2 regions of the Plantactinospora soyae genome follow, and region 1 is predicted to be linked to the other one. Evidence: predicted binding sites of a transcription regulator. Region 1 holds the regulator's gene; the other holds the start of a gene.
The links. Region 1 encodes HspR, which represses chaperone genes until heat shock. Its sites were predicted from a motif close to TTGAGTNNNNNNNACTCAA; they were not measured.
Positions count from the first base shown of each region.

Region 1 (6,828 bases):
ACCGTGAAGGCGGTGTTGTCGGGGGCGACCGCGACAGCCGCAGTCCCGGCCGGGCAACCCGAACCATTGATGGTAATGACATCAATGACAATCTGCGCATCCGGGGGCTCCACCGGGGGATCCGTCGGGATGACTATCGGGCCACCGAGCATCGAGGCAACGAGACTGCCAAGGGCCAGCACACTGATCATGGGTTCCCTCCCGATCGTGGCGATAATGTAGCGCGCGCATGTTCACTTTAGCTCTGTAAATTGATGTTCGTCAATGTCCGAAAATTGGATGCAACTAGCGCCGATTAGTGGTACGACCTGCTGCGACAAAAGCGAGGGCCCCCGGCCGATTAGATGGACAATAACCATTCCATCAAATCGGCCGGGGGCCCTATTTCGCGCTAGCCCCACAAACCGCCGTCAGAAGACGCGTGGCGGCGCTGTGATCAGCACTCTTTCCAACTGAGGTGGTACACGCTGCGCACACTGCCCCGCGTCGTGTCCATCGCCATGAAGCTGGTGCCGTTGCCGGCACCGCCGCCATCCACCCGCAGTTCGGTGTTGACGTTGAGATTCCGCTCCTCGCCACAGGGCGCGTAGACCAGGCCCGCGGCACGATCGGACGTACGCCAGTGGTCGCTGTACGGGCCCTTGAACTCGTGGCTCGTCTGCGCCGTCGGCGAGGTCCCCATGAAGTAGTAGTGCGAGTGCTGCGAGCCGCTGGCTCCCGACTGTAGGTGCGCGAAGCCCTGCAGATCCACCTGGGCCACCGCGAAGGTTAGCCCCTGGGGAATCTGCACCCGCAGGCTGAGCTGGCAGTTCTTTCGGGATTCGGTCGGCCTCGCGCCGTCGCCCGCCAGGACGTAATAGTCACTGTAGGTGACCGTGAAGGACGTATCGTCTGCTGCGGTGCTCACCCTGGCAGTCCCCGCCGAGCAGCCCGAGCCGTTGACGGTCTCCACACTGATGGTGATCCGCTCAGCGGGAGCCACCAAGGGCTCGGTAGCTACCGTCGAGGCAAACAGTGCCGCCGCGAGTACGCCGCCGACAGCCATCACGTTGGACATACTAGTTCCTTCCGGTCGTCGCGATGCGGTCGCGCCCGCCGCTCACCATAGTCACAACATTGATTGGCGTCAATTAATTAATCTTCAGGAAATCTTCCCTCGGCCACCGGGCAGTCGATTCTTGATTTGATCAATCAACCGCCATCCGGGCGGGTACGGAGCCACACCGGATCGGGCATCATGATTCAGAAGGCTCGCCGGCCAGCATGGTCGCACCGGTCGGGGGTCGGACCGGATCGACGGTGCGTCTTCTGAACGCGTCGGCATGCGGTGGAACCCGGTGGCAACGGATCAAGGGTTTGACGTCGCCATTAAGTACGATCGGCCCTCGCGGCGATTGCCGGGGTAATGAATCCTGCGCGTTCGAGGTAATCATTTCCGAGCGCTACCGGATGATGATTACCAGATAGCCGGAGGTGCCGCTTTCGAAAGGTTTCGGGTAATCGCGCCCGAATGGCTCGGTCAGGCCGAGGGGTCGGACCGGCGCGGGCGCCAGACCACCAGCGCGGTCGAGGCCCGGGTGGTGGGCACCAGGTCCCGACGGGGCAGGCCGCCGAGGGCCTCCAACTCCGCCACCCGCCGGTACGCCGCGTCCAGCTCCGCCTGCAGGTGCGCCACCCGCTCCTGGAGTTCGTCAACGAGCTGCTCCAGGACGATGATCCGCTTGATTCCGGCCAGGTTGACCCCGTCGTCCTGGCTGAGACGCTGCACCTCGCGCAGCAACGCGACGTCGCGGACGCTGTACCGGCGGCCACCCCCGGGCGCGCGGCCGGGCTGGACCAGGCCCATCCGGTCGTACTGCCGAAGGGTCTGCGGATGCATCCCGGCCATCCGGGCCGCCACCGAGATCATCAAGACCTTGGCGTCGGACGCCTGCTCGATCGAGACGACGACGTAATTCTCAGCCACCTTGATCACCTCCGCGTTGACCGGTCAGTTGAAACGACGCACCCGGGCGTCCAGATGTTCCCGTCCCGCCGGGGGCGTCTGCGCGGCGAACGCCTCCAGCGCCTCGCGGGCCTCGGCGGAAAGCTGCTCCGGCACCACGATCTCCACGGTCACCAGCAGGTCACCGGCCTGCCCGTCGCGCCGGGCCACGCCCCGCCCCCGGGCCCGCAGGGTACGACCACTCGGCGTACCGGGCGGCACCCGCAGGGTCACCGGAGCGTCCAGGGTGGGCACCCGCAGATCGGTGCCGAGCACCGCCTCGGCGATGGTGATCGGCACGGTCAGCGTCAGGTCGTCGCCACTGCGCCCGAACAGCTCGTCGTTGCGCACCTTCACCAGCACGAACAGGTCGCCGGCCGGACCGCCCCGGTCACCCGGTTCCCCGCGCCCGGCGAGCCGGATCCGCTGGCCGTCGGCGACCCCGGCCGGGAACCGCACGTTGAGGGTGCGCGACTTGGTCACCCCGCCGGTGCCCCGGCACTCCGGGCACTTCTCGTCCACGATCGTGCCGACGCCCTGGCACTCCCGGCACGGCTCGGAGAAACTGAACGACCCCTGGTTCCGGGTCACCACACCGGCCCCGTGACACTGCGGGCAGGTCCGGGGCAACGTACCCGGCTTGGCCCCGTCGCCGTGGCAGGTGTCGCAGACGCCGGGGGCCCGCAGCGTCAACGGCACCGTCACGCCGCGTACCGCGTCGTCGAAGTCCAGCACCACCTCGGCCTCGACGTCCCGCCCCCGGGCCGGACCACGGCCCCGGGCCGGACCACCACCGGAGAAGATCGAGCTGAACAGGTCGGAGAAGCCGGCACCGCCGAACCGGCGGTCACCAGCGGCGCCGCCCGGCTGACCGGCCCCGCCGAACAGGTCGGAGACGTCGAACGGGTACCCGCCGGGCTGCCCACCGGCCCTGGCGTTCCGCCGGAACGCGCCCGAGCCGAAGAGCGAGCGCATCTCGTCGTACTCCTTGCGCTTGCGCGCGTCGGCGAGTACGTCGTACGCCTCCGAGGCGGTCTTGAACCGCTCCTCGGCCTGCGCGTCACCCGGGTTGTGGTCGGGGTGCGACTCTCTGGCCAGCTTGCGGTATGCCTTCTTGATTTCGTCTGCGGAGGCGGACTTGTCCACCCCCAGTACGGCGTAGAAGTCCTTCTCCAGCCAGTCTTTGGAACTCATCGATCGTCCACCCCCTTCCCCTGTGACGTGATCGAGGCCCCGTCCGTACCCGGTCCGACGGACCCGACACGGACGGCACCTCGACCACGCACCACCGGATCACCCTCGCTCGCGGCCATTCACTCCGACTCTGGATCGGCCACCGCGACCAGCGCGGCCCGCAACACCCGGTCGCCGAGTTGGTAGCCCCGGCGCATCACCTCGACGCAGGTCGACTCGGTGACCTCGGCCGAGGTCCGGTGCGCGACCGCCTCGTGCCGGTTCGGGTCGAAGGGGTCGCCCTTCTCGCCGAACGGGGTCAGCCCGAACTTGCCCAGCGTGGCGTTCAACTGCTCGGCCACCGTGCCGAACGGCCCGACCAGGTCGCCGTGTTCCCGGGCCCGGTCAAGGTCGTCGAGTACGGGCAGCAGGGCGACGAGTACCGCCCCGGTGGCCTGCTCCGCGACGAGACCCCGGTCCCGGTCCACCCGCTTGCGGTAGTTGGAGTACTCCGCCGTCACCCGCTGGAGGTCCCTGGTCCGCTCGTCCAGTTCGGCGCGCAGGACCGCCAACTCGGCACCGAGCGGGCCAGGGCCGTCGACCTCCGGGGTACCGCCGCCGACCGGGGTGGCCGGCGCGTCCACCACCGGACCGTCGGCGCCGGACGGCTTCTCCGCCTCCAGCACCTCGGCGAGTTCGGCGTCGTCCACCACCGGGGTGGCCGGGGCCGACTCGTCCGTCGCGGCATCGGGTACGGCCGTCGTGTCACCCGGGTCGCTCGGCGCCGCCGAGTCCGGTACGTCCGGCGTACCGTCGGTCGACTTCGCGTCGTCGACCGTGCCGGCGGCGCCGCTCGACTCGGTGTCGTCGACCTCGCCGGCCGCTACGGTCGGCGCGTCGGCGCCCGCCGGCGGCTCGGGATCCGGGTTCGGATCCTTCACCGCCGTCGGGGCGGCGTCGACCGCGTCCGCGTCGTCAGCGCCGTCGGGCTGGGCGTGCCGGCCCGGGTTGACCTTGTCCCCGGTCATATTGATCTTCCGTTTGTCCCGGATGACGATGCCCTCGGCGGCCGCGCCCTCGGCCCGGCCGGGTGCGGAGCCACCCGGCGCCGATCCGGCGGTGTCCGGATCGGCGGCTCGTGGCTTGTCCGTCATGCGACTACCTCGATCCGTCTTGCTCAGGGCCAACGTGACTGCGGAGGTGACGGGTCACTTCTTGTCGTCCTCGTCGACGATCTCCGCATCCACCACGTCGTCGTCGCCACCGGCCTTGGCACCGGTCGGCCCGCCGTCCGTGGCGCCGGTGCCGGCTCCGGCACCCGGCTGAGCCTGCTCGCCCTGGGCCGCGTAGAGCAGCGTGCCGGCCTCCTGGGAGACCTTGGCCAGCTGCTCGTGCGCCGACTTGACGTTCTCCAGGTCGGTCCCGCCGAGCGCCGAACGCAGGTCGCCCAGCGCCTCGTTGATCTTGTCCCGGGACTCGGCCGGCAGCTTGTCGCCGCTCTCGGCCAGGAACTTCTCGGTCTGCCACTGGAGCTGCTCGGCCTGGTTGCGGGTCTCGGCCTCGTCGCGCCGCCGCTTGTCCTCGTCGGCGTGGTCCTGGGCGTCCCGCATCATCCGCTCGATGTCGTCCTTGGGCAGCGCCGAGCCGCCGGTGATCGTCATCGACTGCTCCTTGCCGGTGCCCAGGTCCTTCGCCCCGACGTGCACGATGCCGTTGGCGTCGATGTCGAAGGTGACCTCGATCTGCGGTACGCCGCGCGGGGCCGGCGCGATGCCGGTCAGCTCGAACGTGCCGAGCTTCTTGTTGTACGCGGCCATGTCGCGCTCGCCCTGGAAGACCTGGATCAGCACCGACGGCTGGTTGTCGTCGGCGGTCGTGTAGACCTCGGACCGCTTGGTCGGGATGGTGGTGTTCCGCTCGACCAGCTTGTGGAAGATGCCGCCCTTGGTCTCGATGCCCAGGCTGAGCGGCGTCACGTCGAGCAGCAGGACGTCCTTGACCTCGCCCTTGAGCACACCGGCCTGCAACGCGGCGCCGACCGCGACGACCTCGTCGGGGTTCACGCCCTTGTTCGGCTCCCGGCCGGTGAGCTGCTTGACCAGTTCGGAGACGGCCGGCATCCGGGTCGAGCCGCCGACCAGGATCACGTGGTCGACTTCGCTGATCTTGATGTTGGCGTCCTTGATTGCCTGCTCGAACGGGCCCTTGCAGCGGTCCAGGAGATCCTGCGTCATCCGCTGGAACTCGGCCCGGCTGAGCGTCACGTCGAGGTGCAGCGGAGCCGAGGGAGCGCCGTCGGAACCGCTCGGACCGGCGGTGATGTACGGCAGGTTGATGCTGGTGGTGGTGGCGGCGGAGAGCTCGATCTTGGCCTTCTCGGCCGCCTCGCGGAGCCGCTGCATCGCCATCTTGTCCTGGGACAGGTCGACACCGTGCTGGCCACGGAAGGTCTTCACCAGGTGCTCGATGACCCGCTCGTCCCAGTCGTCGCCGCCCAGGTGGTTGTCACCGCTGGTCGACTTGACCTCGATGACGCCCTCGGCCAGCTCCAGCAGCGACACGTCGAAGGTGCCGCCACCGAGGTCGAAGACCAGGACGGTCTGCTCCTTGGAGCCCTTGTCCAGGCCGTAGGCGAGCGCCGCCCCGGTCGGCTCGTTCACGATCCGCAGCACGTTGAAGCCGGCGATCTCCCCGGCCTCCTTGGTGGCGGTCCGCTGGGCGTCGCTGAAGTACGCGGGCACCGTGATCACCGCGTCGGTGATCCGCTCGCCCAGGTACGCCTCGGCGTCCCGCTTGAGCTTCATCAGCGTCCGCGCGGAGATCTCCTGCGAGGTGTACTTCTTTCCGTCGATGTCAACGGACCAGTTGGTGCCCATTTCCCGCTTGACCGACCGGATGGTCCGGTCCGGGTTGGTCACCGCCTGACGCTTGGCGACCTCGCCGACGAGCACCTCGCCGTTACGGGCGAACGCGACGATCGAAGGAGTCGTCCGCGAGCCCTCGGCGTTCGCGATGACGGTGGGCTCACCGCCTTCGAGAACGCTCACGCAGGAGTTCGTCGTGCCGAGGTCGATCCCGACCGCACGTGCCATCTTCGCTTCCTCGCTTCGTTACAAGGCAGGTGACGGGCGCCGCCCGCTGCGCACCCACCGCAAGTTGAGTGGACCGGGCTCAATAGTGCCACGATCTCCGGCAACGTCAAAGTCGGACTTGAGTCACTTGGACGCAACCCCCCGATCCGCCGCCTCACCGCCCCCGGCCAGCCAGCGGAGCGGCATCGAAGAAGGTCACAGCGGTACGGATCGCCCGTTCTCCGCTCCGCGGCCGGCAACGCGCTGATCCGTAAGCAACCGTGCCTGTTGTCTGTGTTGCAGGGATCGGGCAGTCTTTACCCGTGACGACCCACGGCGATCCGGCCACCGGCCTCGGCACGCCCATGGTCGGCCCGAAAACCCCCATCACCGACATTCGTTTCGACACGGTCGATTCTCACCCACCGCCGAGGACCGGCGCTCCCGACACCGGGCGGCGCGTAGAACCGGACCTGCGTACGGCGCTGGGCGAGTTGCGTACCGTGATCGACGGCACGGCGTACCCGCTGACGCTGCCCGGGGCGGACGAGGCCCGACAGGGCGGCGCCGCGCTGGTCGCACAGCTCGACGACTACCTGC
Region 1 covers NZ_JADBEB010000001.1:1,781,680-1,788,507, forward strand. Annotated here, with positions in the region: gene H4W31_RS07915 (DUF4360 domain-containing protein) at 1-191, opposite strand, end outside; gene H4W31_RS07920 (DUF4360 domain-containing protein) at 437-1,057, opposite strand; gene H4W31_RS07925 (heat shock protein transcriptional repressor HspR) at 1,520-1,966, opposite strand; gene dnaJ (molecular chaperone DnaJ) at 1,991-3,178, opposite strand; gene grpE (nucleotide exchange factor GrpE) at 3,298-4,311, opposite strand; gene dnaK (molecular chaperone DnaK) at 4,366-6,249, opposite strand; gene H4W31_RS07945 (ABC transporter) at 6,552-6,828, shown strand, end outside.

Region 2 (6,828 bases), 150 kb from region 1:
GCCCGGTGCCTGAGCGTGCCCGTCCTTGCCGGCGCCCTGATCGCCGCGTCCGCCTCCGTACCCGCGTCCGCCTCCGTACCCGCCTCGGGGTACGCCGCCTCGGCCGGGGTCGAGGACACCGAGCCACCGAGCGCCCCCGGCCCGATCACCATCGCCGAGATCAGCAACACCTCGGTCGTCCTCACCTGGGCCGCCTCCACCGACAACATCGGCGTCGTCCAGTACGCGGTCTCGTACCTCTACCTCGACACCGGAGGATCGGCGTTCACCAGCACCAACAGCATCCGGTTCGACAACCTCCGGCCCTCGGGCAGCTACACCTTCAGGGTCACGGCGGTCGACGCGGCCGGCAACCGGTCCCCGTCTCCGCCGGCTCGGCTGGTGACCATGCCGCCCGGCGACGATCAGCCGCCGACCACTCCGGGCCGACCGGTCGCCTCGGAGATCACCGACCGGACCGTGAAGCTGAGCTGGGTCCATTCGGTCGAGAACATCCAACTCGACATCTACCAGATCTTCCAGGTCACCGACGCCGGCAACACCCTCGTCCGCGACGTGAACCAGATTCCGAGGGGCCCGAGCGAAACCGTTGTCGGCGGTCTGACCCCGGCTACGACGTACACCTTCGTGGTGCGGGCCCGGGACGAGGCCGACAACTACTCGGCGTTCTCCGAGCCGGTCACGGTGACCACCTTGCCGGCGAGCGAGCCGGACCCGATCTGCACCGTCCGGTACCGCGTCGGCGGCCAGTGGCCCGGCGGTACGCAGGTCGAGTTGCTGATCGTGAACCACGCCACGACGGCGGTCGATGGTTGGACGCTGACCTGGAACTTCCCGGCCGAGCAACGGTTGCACGCCCTCCGGGGCGCGGTGCTGATCGGCCGGGGCGACGGCACCATCACGGTGCAGAACGCCCGGCACAACGCCACGATCCGACCGGGCGGCACCGCCACGCTCGGCTACGTCACGTCGATGTCCGTGACGCCGACCGACTACTGGCTGAACAGCAGGAGGTGCCAGGCCGGTTAGCCGGTTTCTCGGACTTCTGTTCGAGGCGACGACCCGGAAAGGGGCGGAGGGCGCGCCGGAGCGTGCGCGCCCTCCACGTTGGCTGCCCCTCCGCCACCCGACCGGTCGGAACCGGGTTCCTTTCGTACGGGTCGCCGAGTCCTGGGGCATCACTCGCCGTTCTCCTAGGTAACCGCACCAGCGCGTTTCTGTCGATTGACAGGACTACCGATACGGCGAGGGAGTGGATCGCAATGTCGGATCTTCGGCGTACCGGAACAGGGGATGGCTGACCTGCCACCCGGTGCGGCAGAGATCGCCGTCGAGGTGGAACGGATCACGGCACTGCCCGGTGGGGCGGCCGACCGGGCGTCGGAACTCCTGACCGTGCTGCACCGGCTCGTGCCGTACGCGGGCTCCATGATGTACGTCCTCAATCCGGAACTCCGGGAGTTCGCGCTCCTGGGCGAGTCCGGCTACGCCGAGCCCACCCTCGCGTACATGCGCAGTTCGGAGCACTACCACGAGATGGAGCTGCTCGGAATGGATCGGGATCGCCCGCCGATGTGCGTCCGCGACACTCCGTTTCCGCCGGAGGAACTGCCGTCCTGGGCGGAGCACCTGGCTCCGGCGGGCTTCCGCGAGGGTGTCGGCATCACACTGTTCAGCCCGGACGGCCGGCATCTCGGACTTCTCACCCTGCACACCGACGATCCGGCGCACCCGACCGACGAGGCCCGGGACTTTCTGGGCCTGCTCGCGCCGTTGATCTCCGACGCCGTGGACCCGATGCGCTCCATCGTGGCCCTGTCGAACATCGTCGGCGACGCGGATGCCGGAGTCGTGCTGACCCGGGCCGGCAACGTGCTGCCGCTGCCCGGGCTGGCGGGGCATCCGTTGCTGCGGTCCGGGTCGGTGGTGCTCGAGGTGGCGGCGTCGGGCCTGGCCGAGGGCGATGTGCACAGCGCGTTCCTGTGCCCGTACCGACCGCCCGACGGCGTCGAGGGGCACGTCCGGATCACCGTACTGTCCTGTCCCACCTCGGCGCCGCCCCACCTGTGTGCGGTGGTGCTGACCTCTCCCGTCGGCGACCTGCGCGGATTGACCCGGCGGGAGTTGGAGATCCTCGGGCTCCTCGTCGACGGTTGGTCGAACCAGCGGATGGCCAACCGGTTGGTGATCGCCCAGCGCACCGTGGCCGCGCACATCGAACACATCCTGATCAAGCTGAACGCCCCGAGTCGTACCCTCGCGGCCGTCCGGGCGCTGCGCCTGGGTCTGTACGTCCCACGGCCTCTGGCCCGGATCCGCCGATGACCCCTGCGACCCGTACCGGTGTTTCTCGTTACGGAGTTACGTCATGAGCGGTCTTCCCCGGTCCGTGCGGGCTGTCACCCGTGCGGTGGCGGAGATCGCCGCCGCTCCGGTACACGGCGACCAGCCGGAGGAGTTGCTGGCCCTGCTCCGCCAGGTGATCCCGTTCCAGGCCGCCTGGCTCGGGCTGCTCGACGACGAACGTCGCCGGTACGTCAGACTCGCGACCACCGGGTACGACGACCGCACCCGTCGCTACCTCGGTACCCCGGAGATCGCGGATCAGGTCGACCTCTGCGGGCTGAGTACGACGCCCGCTCCGCAGTCCGCCCGGGACTCGCCGGTACCGCTCGACGAACTACCGGTGTGGCCGGAGTACTACCGGCCGGCCGGGTTCCGTGGCGGGTTGGCGGTAGGCCTGTTCGCCCAGGACCGTCGGCATCTCGGGTTGCTCGTCCTCAACACCGAGGACCGGGACCATCCGACCGACGGCGAGCGGGATCTGATCGGCGCCCTGGCGCCCCGGCTCGCCACCGTGGTCGATCCGATCCGGTCGGTGGCGGTGCTGGCCCGGATCGTCCGCGACGCGGTGGGCGGTGTCGTGCTGACCCGGGGCGGCGCGGCCCTGCCGCTACCCGGTCTGCCGGAGCATGTCCTGCTCGCGCCGGACTCGGCGTTGCTGCCGGTGGCCGTCCGGCAGCAGGCCCTGACCGATGGCTGCGGATCGTTCCTCTGGCCGGTCCGGCCGTACCCGGAGGCCGACGAACGGGACGACTTCGTCCGGGTTGCCGTGCTGAACTGCCCTCCGGGACGGTCGCAACTGGTCGCCGTGGTGGTGCTGTCCGCTCCGCCCGGCGACCGGCCCGTTCTGTCCCGCAGCGAGCTGAGGATCCTGGGCATGCTGCTCGACGGCTGGCTCGACCAGCGGATCGCGGTCGCCATGGATCTTCCGGCGCGGGTCGTCGCCGAGATGACCGACCGGATCACCGCCCGGCTCGGTGCGCCTGACCTGCACTCGGCGCTGCTGCGGGCGGCCCGCTGGGGATGGTTCATTCCGCACCGGCTCACCGCGCCGTCGCCCTGACCAAGCCGCGCCGTCGCCCTGATCACACCGCGCCATCGACCTGACCCCGGCACCTGCCCCGATCGGCACCGGGCTGCTGGTCGGCCGGTGACCACCGTACCGTTGGCGGGCGCGTGCCCACCCCGGGCGCGGGGGAGGTGGCTTCGTGGAGCCGTTCGCCGAGCTGCGCCGGCTGCTCGCCGACGTGCCGTGTGCCGGGCTGGACGACCTGCCCCGGTCGGTGATGGCGGTCGCCCCGGCGCTGGGCGCCACCGAGATCGTCGTCTACGTGATCGACTACAACCAGACGTTCCTCGTGCCCCTGGACGAGCCCGGCGTGCCGCGCCGCCGACCGCTGCCGGTGGAGGGGAGCCTGGCCGGGCGGGCCTTCACCGCCGGCCGTACGCACCGCCGTGCCGGCCGGGTGGGTCGGTTGTGGGTGCCGCTGGTGGACGGCTGCCATCGGCTCGGCGTGTTGGAGATCGCCACGACCGGGGCACCCGGGGAGCTACGGGACGTCGCGGACGAGTTGGCGGCCGTGGTGGCGCAGCTCCTGATCAGCCGCCGGGCGTACGGCGACAAGATCGAGCGGATCCGGCGGCGCGAGCCGATGCAGCTCGCCGCCGAGATCGTCTGGAGCCAGCTGCCGCCGCTCAGCTTCACCGCCGGTCGGGCGATGGTCACCGGCATCCTGGAGCCCTGTTACGACATCGGCGGGGACGTGTTCGACTACGCCCTCAACGGTGACCTGCTCTCGGTGGCGCTTTTCGACGCCGTCGGACACGGGACGGAGGCCAGTCTGCTGGCCACGCTCTGCCTGTCGGCGTACCGCAACGCCCGGCGCTGCGGGCTCGACCTCCGGGACACGGCGCGCAGCGTGGACAAGCTGATCCATGCGCACCGACCGGGCACTTTCGCCAGTGCGGTACTCGCCGAACTGGACTGCGCGACCGGGGCGCTCGGGCTGGTCGTCGCCGGGCACCCGGCGCCGCTGCTGCTCCGGGGCGGCCGGTTGGTTCGGGAACTGCCGGCACCGACGGCGCTGCCGCTCGGGCTGAACTACCTGTCCGCCGACGGGCCCCGGGTGGTCGAGGAGATGCTGCATCCGGGTGACCAGTTGCTGCTCTACACCGACGGGGTCATCGAGGCGCGCTCCGAGACCGGCGAGATGTTCGGCATTGATCGGCTGGTCGACCTGGTCACCCGGGCGCTCGCCGACGGCCTGCCGACGCCGGAGAGCATGCGCCGGCTGGTCGGCGCCATCCTGCGGCACCAGAACGACCGGCTCCAGGACGACGCGACCGCGCTCTTCGTGGAATGGACCCCGGACTGATCTTGTCAGTCGACGGGGTCGAGCGTCCTGAACTGGGCATTCGGCGCAGTCGACCAGCTCGGGACGTGGCCTGGGTCACATGCCGGAACACGGAGCACCATTTGTTACTTGAGTCGTACAAGCTCAACTAATCGATGGCAGGTGTTTGATGGCAACTCTTCCGGTTCTTCCTCTGACCGACGCTGTCCTTCTGCCCGGCATGGTCATTCCGGTGACCCTCGACGCGACCACCCAGTCCGCCGTCGACGCCGCCCGGGCGACGGGCGACAAGAAGCTTCTGGCCGTGCCCCGGGTCGATGGCGAGTACGGCTCCGTCGGCGTCGTCGCCGCGATCGAGAAGGTCGGCCGGCTGCCCAGCGGTGAACCCGCCGCGGTGGTCCGTGGCCTGTCCCGGGCCCGGGTCGGGTCCGGCGTGCCGGGTCCCGGTGCCGCGCTCTGGGTCGGGACGGTCGAGATCGACGAGCCCGCGCCCGCCGGCCGGGCCAAGGAACTCGCCCGGGAGTACCGGGCACTGGTGACGTCACTGCTCCAGGACCGTGGCGCATGGCAGGTCATCGACGCCGTGGAGCGGATGACCGACCTCTCCGAGCTGGCCGACTCGGCCGGCTACGCGCCGTGGCTCACCCTGGAACAGAAGATCGAACTGCTCACCGCCCCGGACGTGACGAGCCGGCTCGAACTGCTGGTCAACTGGGTTCGGGACTACCTGGCCGAGCAGGAGGTCACCGAGCAGATCAACTCTGACGTGCGGGAGGGGCTGGAGAAGTCCCAGCGCGAGTTCCTGCTCCGTCAGCAGCTCGCCGCGATCCGCAAGGAGCTGGGCGAGGACGAGCCGGACGGCTCGGCCGACTACCGGTCCCGGGTCGAGGCCGCGGAACTGCCCGAGAAGGTACGCGAGGCGGCACTGCGCGAGGTCGGCAAGCTGGAGCGGGCCAGCGACGCGTCTCCGGAGGCGGGCTGGATCCGTACCTGGCTGGACACGGTGCTGGAGATGCCGTGGAGCACGCGTACCGAGGACAACACCGACCTGGTCCAGGCCCGGGAGGTGCTGGACGCCGACCACGCCGGCCTGGCCGACGTGAAGGACCGGATCCTGGAGTACCTGGCGGTGCGCAACCGGCGCGCGGCCCGCAACCTCCAGGTTGTCGGCGGCCGTGGCTCGGGCGCGGTGCTGGCCCTCGGCGGCCCGCCCGGGGTCGGCAAGACCAGCCTCGGCGAGTCGGTCGCCCGGGCGCTCGGCCGGAAGTTCGTCCGGGTCTCGCTCGGCGGCATCCGCGACGAGGCCGAGATCCGTGGCCACCGCCGGACGTACGTCGGCGCGCTGCCCGGCCGGATCGTCCGGGCGCTGCGCGAGGCGGGCTCGATGAACCCGGTCGTGCTGCTCGACGAGGTCGACAAGATCTCGGCGGGGTACGCCGGTGACCCGGCCGCCGCCCTGCTGGAGGTGCTGGACCCGGCGCAGAACCACACGTTCCGGGACCACTACCTGGAGGTCGACCTCGACCTGTCGGACGTGCTCTTCCTGGCCACCGCCAACGTGGTGGACGCGATCCCCGGTCCGCTGCTGGACCGGATGGAGCTGGTCACCCTCGACGGCTACACCGAGGACGAGAAGGTTGCGATCGCCCGGGACCACCTGCTGCCGAGGCAGTTGGAGCGGGCCGGACTGACCGCCGACGAGGTGAGCATCGCCGACGAGGCGCTGGGCCGGATCGCGGCCGAGCACACCCGCGAGGCAGGGGTACGGCAGCTCGAACGGGCGCTGGCGAAGATCCTCCGCAAGGTCGCGGTGGCACTGGCCGGAGCCGAGGGACCGGTCCGGGTCGACACCGACAACCTGGCCAGCTACCTGGGACGGCCGAAGTTCACGCCGGAGTCGGCGGAGCGTACGGCGGTGCCCGGGGTGGCGACCGGGCTGGCGGTGACCGGAGCCGGCGGTGACGTGCTGTTCATCGAGGCGACCAGCATGGAGGGCGAGCCGGGGCTGACCCTGACCGGACAGCTCGGCGACGTGATGAAGGAGTCGGCGCACATCGCGCTCTCCTACCTCAGGTCGAACGGCCGGGCGCTGGGGCTGGACCCGAACGCGCTGGCCGGGCGGCGGATCCAC
Region 2 covers NZ_JADBEB010000001.1:1,626,780-1,633,607, reverse strand. Annotated here, with positions in the region: gene H4W31_RS07225 (fibronectin type III domain-containing protein) at 1-1,029, shown strand, start outside; gene H4W31_RS07220 (LuxR C-terminal-related transcriptional regulator) at 1,294-2,325, shown strand; gene H4W31_RS07215 (GAF domain-containing protein) at 2,369-3,406, shown strand; gene H4W31_RS07210 (PP2C family protein-serine/threonine phosphatase) at 3,552-4,718, shown strand; gene lon (endopeptidase La) at 4,867-6,828, shown strand, end outside.
Region 2: a site for HspR is predicted at 4,827-4,845, ahead of lon (endopeptidase La). Genes of this name have one in related genera too.